One region of the Salinivibrio sp. YCSC6 genome, then DNA from elsewhere that is predicted to be linked to it. Evidence: predicted binding sites of a transcription regulator. Region 1 holds the regulator's gene; each other region holds the start of a gene.
What was found. The regulator CRP, encoded in region 1, controls carbon source genes, mostly activating them, when cyclic AMP is high. The targets are predictions, from matches to a motif close to TGTGANNNNNNTCACA.
Positions count from the first base shown of each region.

Region 2: a site for CRP is predicted at 1,707-1,722, ahead of cdd (cytidine deaminase). Genes of this name have one in related genera too.
Region 3: a site for CRP is predicted at 1,196-1,211, ahead of malT (HTH-type transcriptional regulator MalT). Genes of this name have one in related genera too.

Region 1 is NZ_CP039516.1:2,641,004-2,644,572, forward strand. It holds gene E8E00_RS12310 (hydrolase) at 1-596, shown strand, start outside; gene E8E00_RS12315 (YheU family protein) at 744-962, shown strand; gene E8E00_RS12320 (phosphoribulokinase) at 1,022-1,891, shown strand; gene crp (cAMP-activated global transcriptional regulator CRP) at 2,143-2,775, shown strand; gene E8E00_RS12330 (hypothetical protein) at 2,905-3,569, shown strand, end outside.
Region 2 is NZ_CP039516.1:1,358,901-1,362,469, reverse strand. It holds gene sbcB (exodeoxyribonuclease I) at 1-77, shown strand, start outside; gene E8E00_RS06260 (hypothetical protein) at 277-768, shown strand; gene E8E00_RS06255 (ABC transporter substrate-binding protein) at 840-1,598, shown strand; gene cdd (cytidine deaminase) at 1,781-2,677, shown strand; gene E8E00_RS06245 (DMT family transporter) at 2,767-3,569, shown strand, end outside.
Region 3 is NZ_CP039517.1:687,509-691,077, reverse strand. It holds gene E8E00_RS16925 (glycogen/starch/alpha-glucan phosphorylase) at 1-859, opposite strand, end outside; gene malT (HTH-type transcriptional regulator MalT) at 1,354-3,569, shown strand, end outside.

The DNA of each region.
Region 1 (3,569 bases):
GCATGCGTTATCCTCAGCATCCCATTCATGCCGTGGGCGTATCGCTAGGCGGCAACATGCTGGTGCGCTATTTGGCAGAGTATGCGGACGATCCGATTGTCTCCAGTGGCTGCGCAGTGTCACCCCCCTTAGACCTTGCCGCCTGCTCGTTACGCATTCAGCAAGGGTTCTCACGTGTCTACCAAGCGTACCTACTCCGCTCGATGCGGCAAACCCTGTCAGATAAGCTCACGCGACACGCCCAAGTGGGTCGTTGGCAAGCTGGCGAGCAGCCCCGTATTTCGACCTTATTCGAGTTTGATCAAACCGTCACCGCACCACTGCATGGGTTTGAGGACGCACATCATTACTACCAGCAATGCAGTGGCCTATCCGTGTTGCCTGCGATCCGCGCCCCTTTGACCATCATTCATGCCAAAGACGATCCTTTTATGACTGATGCGGTGATCCCAACCACGCCATTACCGGCCAATATACGCTATCAACTCACTGACCATGGCGGACATGTTGGGTTTGTCACTGGCCGTTGGCGTGCACCGCGTTTATGGTTGGAAGAGGCAGTGCCCGCGTGGATAGCTGAGCAACTCGACACCTGATGCCCCAATCGTCACGATAAATTGTGATTAAATCGACATAGATGCACTGCACCTACACGCATAATTCGGTAAAATGGGAGCTAATTCACAACCTAAGCATGGAGATGGCGTCCGTGCCATCCCGATGTCAGCAAAAGGTGATGTAGTATGATGGTTCCATGGCAATCTGTGCCAGCCGAAACCTTGACCAATTTAATTGAACACTTTGTGTTGCGGGAAGGGACAGATTACGGTGAGCAGGAAGTCAGCTTTGCTGAGAAAGTTGAACAAGTGCGTGAACAATTAAAATCCGGCGACGCCGTGATTGTATACTCTGAGCTGCATGAGACAGTGGATATTCGTCGTCAGCGCGATCTCAGACCGTAACACCGCCTCACCTTGTGGGCTGCGGTGTAAATTCAGACTGATCAATGACAGGGCTCGTCATGTCGGCTAAACACCCAATCATCGCTGTGACCGGTTCATCCGGCGCAGGCACAACCACGACCTCCGAAGCGTTTCGTAAGATGTTCAATATGATGAACATCAAAGCCTCTTGGTTAGAGGGCGATAGCTTTCACCGCTTCACGCGGCCAGAAATGGATGTTGAGATCCGTAAAGCCCGTGAACAAGGTCGTCATATTAGCTACTTTGGCCCCACGGCCAACGACTTCCCACGCCTTGAGCAATTTTTTAAAGAATATGGCGAACAAGGCACAGGTAAATACCGTCGTTATCTACACACCTTTGATGAAGCCGTGCCTTATAACCAAATGCCGGGCACCTTCACCCCCTGGCAAGATCTGCCTGAAAATACCGACGTATTATTTTATGAAGGCTTGCATGGCGGGGTGGTGGATGGTGACGTCAATGTCGCCCAACATGTTGATTTACTGATCGGCATGGTGCCTATCGTTAACTTGGAGTGGATTCAAAAGTTTGTCCGCGATACGCGCGACCGAGGCCATTCCCGCGAGGCTGTCACGGACTCGATCGTGCGCTCCATGGATGATTATTTGCACTACATTACGCCGCAGTTTTCTCGCACACATATTAACTTCCAACGTGTCCCGACCGTAGACACATCCAACCCGCTGAATGCAAAAGGGATCCCTTCACTCGACGAAAGCTTTGTTGTGATCCGCTTTCGTGGCATGAAGAACGTCGATTTTCCTTATTTACTGCAAATGATCAGTGGCGCCTTTATGTCTCGGCACAACACGCTGGTCGTGCCCGGCGGTAAAATGGGATTTGCGATGGAGCTGATTATTCGCCCCTTGATCCAACAGTTGATTGAGAAAGGCAAGATAGGTTAACCGCCGTAGCGCACTTAACGTGTATTACTTCTCAGGTCGTGATCTTAGCCACATTTTTGCCGATTTTTTAGGCGGTTGGCTTAGATCAAAATCAAGAAATCCAGATAGAAAAAAGATACACTCTTGTTAACATACAGTGAGCTTGTAGCCTGCGCCAAGACCTCGTATTCTGTGCATTGGACTGATGGGTTTCCATTCAGACAAAGACAGGACGTCGTTGCCGGGCAACACATGCAGAGGAAATAAGTTATATGGTTCCAGGAAAACCTCAAACAGACCCTACACTCGAGTGGTTCCTTTCACATTGTCATATTCACAAGTACCCGTCCAAAAGTACTCTGATCCATGCAGGGGAAAAGGCGGAGACCTTGTACTACATCGTGAAAGGTTCTGTGGCCGTACTAATCAAAGATGAAGAAGGCAAGGAGATGATCCTGTCTTACCTTAACCAAGGTGACTTCATCGGCGAACTTGGTCTGTTCGAAGAGGACCAAGAGCGCACCGCATGGGTACGTGCGAAATCACCTTGCGAAGTAGCAGAAATTTCATTCAAGAAATTCCGCCAGCTGATCCAAGTTAACCCAGACATTTTGATGCGTCTATCCTCTCAGATGGCGCGTCGCCTGCAAGTGACCAGCCAGAAAGTGGGAGACCTTGCCTTCCTGGACGTGACCGGCCGCATTGCGCAGACCCTACTGAACTTGGCGAAGCAACCTGACGCCATGACTCACCCTGACGGCATGCAAATCAAGATCACGCGTCAAGAGATTGGTCAGATTGTTGGCTGTTCGCGTGAGACAGTTGGGCGTATCCTTAAAATGCTGGAAGAGCAGAACCTTATCTCAGCTCACGGTAAAACCATTGTGGTTTACGGCACACGCTAATCCTCGCGTGTTGCGACAAAACCGGCGCTTTTGCGTCGGTTTTTTTATTTTTATTGACTGGAAACTCATTACCTAAGTTCTACACTTCAGAAACGACCCATCTAACAACTGATTAACAGGATGTCGTTTATGAGAAGCTTACGTCAAACCCTTGCTGCATTGCTACTCGCGGCGGTTTCTTCAACTGCTGCGGCGAATATCACCATTGTCCATCCAGAACCACGGGCTGGCTCTGCCCTCGATTTATACGCTATCGACTTGATTGAGTTTTTAGCGGAAAAATCAGGTGAGTCTGTCACTTTACAGGCCTTTCAAGGCCAAATTGGCTCTCAGTCTCGTAAAGTGGAAATGCTAAAACAAGGACGACTGACGGTAGATTGGCTCGGGGCCGACCGTACCCTTGAGTCAGAGTTACTTCCCATCCGTTATCCAGTCTTTCGGGGTCTATTAGGCCATCGCTTGTTCATTACCAATCAAGCCACCGAACCCAAGCTTGCACAAATCAGTGACCAAGCTGGGCTCAATAATCTGACCATGATCCAAGGGCAAGGCTGGGCGGATGTGAAGGTCTTGCAGTCGGCGGGATTTCGGGTTCGAGAAATCTCAAGCTTTGAGAATATCTTTAAAGGCGTCGATACCGGACGGGCCGACCTCTTCCCGCGTGCGCTTATCGAACCTTTTAGCGAGCTGGCAGAGCGACCTCAATATACAAATCTGTTGGTTGATCCGCACTTAATGCTAATCTACCGCTTCCCAATGTTCTTGTTTGTATCGCCCCAAAACCCAGAGGTAGC
Region 2 (3,569 bases), 1.3 Mb from region 1:
ATGCTCACCAAGACGATGAACACCAGCTGAAGATCCTCAAAGCGGTGTACTACTATGTGGAATCCTTGGTCAGTTAATTTTGCTTCCCTTGCCGTGGTATCATCGGAGCCGCTGGCAAGGGAAAGCCTACTATCTTTCTGATAGATAATCGCTTTTCAAAATTTCCTCACACGCTGCCCAACTTCGTCTACCAAAAAAAACGTCCATATTCTAGTTGCAGAACCGTGATTTGAGTCCACACTTTTAAAAAGAGTATCGTGTGGAGTGGGCTCAATTATGACAACCAAAGTGAATACGCGCTGTTATCGATTTGCGGATGTTGATTTCGAACCAGAAAGCAGAACCTTATATTGGACCGACCAAACCATCACGGTACTGTCCTACGAAGAGTCACGCATGCTAGAAATGCTTTGCTACTACGCGGGAGAAGTGCTATCCAGCCGCACGCTATTTAAGCAAGTTGCATTACCGGATAGCTCGTTTGCGCAGCACCAAAGTGTGGTGACGTCTTTAATGGCAAAGTCCTATCGTAACGGCAAAAAGTGCTTGCCCTTTGAAGTGGTGGGCGAGTTTGGCTATCGCGTTGCCTTGCCCCAACAAACCCTGTCGCATCGACCCGCACCGAGAACGCAACCACAAGCCGATGAGCCACCATCGCTCGCCAAGCCAGATGATTTACAAGCGGCAGACTTTAGTATTACCAAACCACTGATTGTGCTACTTAGCGCTGCAACCGTGATTATTGGAATAACAGCATTACTCACTTAAAACATTTACTTTTGTGGGCTTTAGAGCCCACAGCATCTCGTCGCGAGCTTTTGTTGGTTGAAGGAGGCTACATGGCAAAACATCTACTGCTATTGCTACTCTACATTCCTCTGCTGCTTCTCTCCGACGCATGGGCTCAAAGCGATAATAGTGTAAAAAATAATGCCCCAAAAACGCTAGTAATCCACATGGGGGAACTGCCGGGACTGATAAACCTTGACGGGTCAGGGCCGTTCGTGGATTTTGTACGCTTTCTCGATGACCAAGACCCGAACACACAAATCGAAATCACCGTATTTCCCATTCATCGCGCGATTAATGGTATCGTACAAGGCAGTGCCGATTTAATGCTGCCCGCCGTGCGCCCAACGAAAACAGTCACCGATTTGCCCTTTGCATTTAGCAGTGAGTCGTTTGGCGATGTCACCCATGTTTTATATACCCATAAGAATAATCCCCTCCCCGTTGATGTCCTATGGGCTAATCCGAGACCTTATACGATTGAGGCAGTGCCTTACTACATGCCGTTTAAAGTCGAACGTTCGCACGGCATAGAACAATCCTTGCGCCGTCTCGCCGCTGGCCGCATTGATGGGTTTGTTTGGGCACAAGAAGAAGCCGATATGATGCTCAAGCAGTTAGGGCTGACCAATATTCGCCGCGCACATTTTGCTGATTTTCAAGATGTATTTGTGATCCCCAAAGGAAAGAAAGGTCAGGCCATTGATGCCTACCTCACCGCGTTGATCACTCGCCTGCGTGACAGTGGCGCTTTAGCGCGTGAGTATTATAAAGTTCATCGCCCCTACGTGGACTGGCAACCGGAATAGCAAGCTTCACGACTGTATTTAAAAGCAATCATAGTGACTGTATTTACAGGCTTAAAAATGTTGACGTCACTCTAAGTTTGAGCAACAAGATCATATTTGCATTGTATGCGTGATATTACTCACACATTTATCAAGATCGCTTCTCTACACTGATAGGCCGTTAACCATTTAGAAGTGATGCTATGCGAACCGCACTCATTGACGCACTGACACAATTGCCAGACTCACTACAGAGCACCGTCTCGGAATGGCTTCACGCATCGGCGTTTGATGCGACCTTTACGCCCGCGCAAGTGGCAGATATGGAAGCCGCGAGTGGCCTGTCTGGCGCGGCATTGCGCCTTGCTTTACTCCCGCTGGCCGCAGCCTATGCTGTGACACCCATTTCTCGTTTCAATGTTGGGGCGATTGTCAGAGGAGAAGATGGCACGTTATACCTAGGTGCAAATATCGAACTGACTGGCGTTCAACTCGGACAAACCGTGCATGCAGAGCAATCTGCGATCAGCCACGCATGGACCAAAGGGGCGACGCGCTTAACCGACATCACCATTAATTACAGTCCTTGCGGCCATTGTCGCCAGTTTATGAACGAGTTAAATGGTGCTGAGGACTTAGTGATTCAACTGCCTAAATCGGACGCTAAATCACTGCACACTTATCTTCCCGAAGCATTTGGCCCTGCCGACCTAGGTATTGAAGCGCGACTGCTTGCCGACCAAACGCAAGGCTTAACGGCGGACGATATTGACGATCCTCTGCTTAAACAAGCCGTTGAAGCGGCGAACATTAGCCATGCACCTTATTCGGGCAACTACAGCGGTGTTGCGGTTGAAACAAGCGATGGCCGTGTATTTAAAGGAATGTATGCCGAGAATGCGGCCTTTAATCCGAGTTTGCCTCCGCTTCAAGTTGCTTTAATTGCCGCCAATATGGCAGGCTACTCATGGGATCAGATTGCCTCTGTGGCGTTAGCCGAGGTAGTGAACAGCACCGTGAGCCATCTGGCCGACACTCAAGCAAGCTTGGATGCCATTAATCCCGACATTCCCTTGTTATATGCGGGGTTAAGAGCTTAATACAAAACATCAGGCCGCATTGATTTCTAGTCGCTCTGCGGCCTGTTTTACGCTACTATCCGAGCATCTTTTTTCGGATAACCACAGCGATGAAACAAATTCATAATCCCATCCAAGGTGCTGCCTGGATGTTGATCGCCGGCCTCTGTTTTGCGCTGGTTAATAGCCTCTCACAATACGTCAGTTTTAAACTCGGCTTGCCGTCAACCACCGTTGCCTTTATTCAATATGCGATCGCACTGGTTGCCATGATCCCGTGGCTGAAACAGCTGGGTGTACGCCACGCATTAAAAACAGAACATTTAGGAAAACACTGTCTGCGCGTGTTTATCTCGGTGATTGGCATTCAACTGTGGCTGTGGGCTCTCGCCTACCCTGTACCGATTTGGCAAGGTATTGCTCTACTGATGACTTCTCCCTTATTTGCCACCATCGGTTCTGGGTTATTTTTACGAGAACGTGTCGGTATCGCTCGCAGCTTAGCAACCCTCGCGGGTTTCTGTGGTGCGATGATTATCTTGGAGCCTTGGTCAGAAGGATTTACGTGGGCCACCTTATTGCCTGTCGGCGCTGCGTTTTTTTGGGCCACCTATTCGTTGATGGTCAAACGTTTATCCGCCTATGATCCGCCAACAACTATGGTGGTCTACCTGTTGCTATTGATCACGCCTTTTAACTTGGTGCTTGCCGTACCGGATTGGACGCTACCAGCGAGTGCGACAGCATGGTGGATGCTGATCGGTGCTGGCCTGCTCACCGCCTTAGCCCAATGGGCCATCGCCAAGGCCTATGCCGTTGCAGATGCTTCATTTGTTCAGCCGTTTGATCACGCCAAATTGCCGTTAAATGTGTTATTTGGCTGGTTAGTCTTTAGCTGGGTTCCACCCGGTCG
Region 3 (3,569 bases), on a different replicon from region 1:
GCTGCATCAAACGCAACGTTTTACCCGCATCATGATTATCGTTCGGGTAAAGCACCTTGGTCAGGTTGCCTGCATCAATTGCGGCTTGTTGCGCACGGGTATAGTCACCATCATTGAAGGCATCGAGCGCAAATGGCGTCAGTGCTCGACCTTCCCATAAGCGAAGTGGATAAACCGTATTACTTTGATAGCCCACGATAGGCAGATCCCAAGGCATCGCTTGAATATGAAGGCTAGGAACCCATTCGCGGCGCGTGTGACCGTTTTCTTCAATCACCGCTACGTGGCCATAAAAGCCAACCGTTTGGGCAAGGTCAGGACGAACCACTTCCCACGGATAGCCTTCTGGCTCACGCCATGCATCCGGTGCTTCTTGTTGGGCGCCATCTTTAAATGATTGACGGAACAGACCATATTCATAGTGCAAGCCATAGCCGACCGCTGGATACTGTTGGGCTGCCAGCGAGTCCATAAAACACGCGGCCAAGCGGCCCAAACCACCATTCCCCAACGAAGGATCGCGCTCTTGCTCAAGCAAATCGGTCAGGCCAAACCCAAACTCGCTGACCACAGCCGCAATTTCATCGTAAAGCCCCATGCTAATCAGGTTGTTGCCCGTTAAGCGGCCAATCAAAAACTCTAGGGATAAGTAGTTCACACTCTTCGCTTGTTTGATGGCTAAATCGTTTTCTGTCGCAACCAGATCACTGGTGGTGTGTTCGGCCAGCGCGCGGCCTAAGGCGAGATACCAATCGCGCATCTCCGCGGTTTCGGGGGTGCGACCAAGCTGCGTCAAATGCTGGGTCATACTGGCTTTAAAAGCGCTTTTATCAAATGCGTGTTGCTGTTTAGGCGTCATGTCATCGCTCTCGTAATGGAAAAAAACCTCGATGACAGTCATCCTGCCCAAGCCTGTCGATGCAAACATCCTCCCGAGACAGGAGGAGGAAAGGAGGAGTTGTCAGGGCGTAGAGAGCCACATCACAAGCTGTGAGTGAGCTTGCTCTCATCAATGGAGGAATTTCGTGATATTGAGGTGATAAAAATCACAATTTGAGGGAACACTGACCAAAATACGGCTGTGAAAAAAGAACAATCCCTTTTGTTAATTTTGTGCGCTAACGCAAATTGTGGGGGCATTCATCGTCTCTGGCGTGTAACACCTTCTATATTCCGTATCCGAAACAATAAAATTAGTGACTTTAATCACAATTAAAAGGCGTAGCTGCACCAAAATAGAGCAATTGCACCATTATCAGCGCTGGATCATAGTTTGTGACAGACCAGTTACATACACTTGCGTACAAGGATAAACGCGGCAAAGCCGCACTCGCTGTAAAGGACCTTCTCGCTATGTGGATCCCGTCAAAACTTACCCGTCCCGGCCGTCTCTACAATGCCATCTTGCGCCCGCGCGTATTGGATATCCTCCAACAAGCGCCACATTACAAATTGGTGTTGTTCCGCTCGCCGGCAGGTTACGGCAAAACCACCATGGCCGCACAATGGCTCGCCGATCAAAACCATGTCGGCTGGTTCAGCATTGATGACAGCGACAACGACAGCTTCCGCTTTATCAACTACCTGTTGCAAGCATTAAATAAAGCGACCCACGATGGGTGCCCCAATACCGTTAAGCTAGCAGAAAAACGCCAGTTCTCATCCCTGCGTGCGCTGCTCTCCGATGTTTTCGCTGAGCTGGCTGGGTTACAGTCCACCTGTTATCTGGTATTGGATGACTACCAATTGATCGACAATGAAGACATTCATGAAGCAATGCGCTTTTTTATTAAGCACATGCCCGATAGCCTGACTTTGGTGGTGACCTCGCGCGCGAATCCGCCGCTAGGGACAGCAAATTTGCGGGTTCGCGATCTGATGATCGAGATCGGCAATGAACTGCTTGCGTTCGATAATGAAGAGACCACCCGCTTTTTTAATCAACGTGTCGCCGATGGTGTCGACGAAACCACCGCGAGCACCCTTTGTGCCTACGTCGAGGGCTGGCCATCTGCCCTACAATTAATTGCGATTCAGGCTCAGCATCAAAAACGGACCCTGATGCAAAGTGCCGCCTCCTGCGCGAGTTTTAACCATGCCCACCTGTGGGATTATTTGGTCGAAGAGGTTTTTGATCTGCTGGACAGTGAAACCCGTCAGTTTTTAATGCAAGTTTCCGTGCTGGAAATGTTTAATGACGAGCTGGTCTTTGCGCTGACCGAGCGCGAAGACGCGCTCGGCATGCTCGAGTCGCTAAATCGCTACGGTTTATTCATCTATCCGTTGGAAGGAGACAATAACTGGTTCCGCTTCCACCATTTATTCGCAGAGTTTCTCGCCCATGAGCGTCAAGCACGGATCCCTCAACAGCAACAACACTTAAACCGACAGGCAGCGTTGGCTTGGCTAAAGCTGAATACGCCCCATCAAGCATTGCGCCACGCCCGCTACGCCGAAGACGATACCTTGATGGCGGATATCCTCAATCAGCACGGTTGGCGTATGTTTAATCGTGGAGAGCTCTCGACCCTAGAGGCGGCTATCGGCCAAATCAGTAATCAGTTGCTATTCACCTACCCCAACTTAGGTCTGCTACGCGCGTGGTTAGCGCAGAGTCAACACAGATATCATGAAGTCGGTGAACTTCTCGCAGAAGCAGAGCAAGCCTACCAAGAACGTAATATCACGCTTGATATTGATTATCAGGGAAATGCCAACGCGTTACTGGCCCAAGTTGCCATCAATCGCAATGACCCTGACCAAGCGATGGCGCTGGCTGAGCTGGCACTTAGCCAACTTGACAGCGCGAACTATCGCGGTCGCATTGTCGCCACATCCGTGGTGGGGGAAGTAAATCACGTGGTTGGGCAGCTTGATCGCGCTCTGTCTATGATGCAGCAAACCGAGAAGCTCGCGCGCCAGCATCAAGTGTACCACCAAGCGTTATGGGCGATTTTACAACAAAGCGAAATTTTGCTCGCACAAGGCTACGTGCAAGCTGCATTCGAATTGTTGGATAGCGCCGATAAATTGATTGAAGATCAGCAGCTCCACCAAGTCCCTTTGCATGAATTTGCGCTGCGCTTGCGGGCACAAATTCTATGGTGCTGGCATCGATTGGATGAAGCCGAAGTCTGTGCGCATAAAGGACTTCGCGTGCTGGAAACGCAGCCGCCGAGCAAACACTTGCACAGTTATTCCATGCTGGCTCGCGTCGCGATTAGCCGTGGTGAGCTCGATAAAGCCTCAAAGTATATCGATCATATCGAACACCTTCTTCGTGAATCGGTTTACCACGTAGACTGGACCGCCAATGCCTCGCTGTCACTGCTCTTATACTGGCAAGCCAAACATGAGCTCACCAATATCGATGAATGGCTCCATCAAGCCGTGCGTCCCGACACTGCCTGCAACCATTTTTGCCAACTGCAATGGCGAAATATTGCCCGTGCGTACTTACAACTGGGACATCATGACAAAGCCCGCGAGGCGTTGGCCTTCTTACGTAAAGAAGCCGACCGCACATGCCTAGTCACGGATAAAAATCGCAACCTGATTGTGGAAGCCGT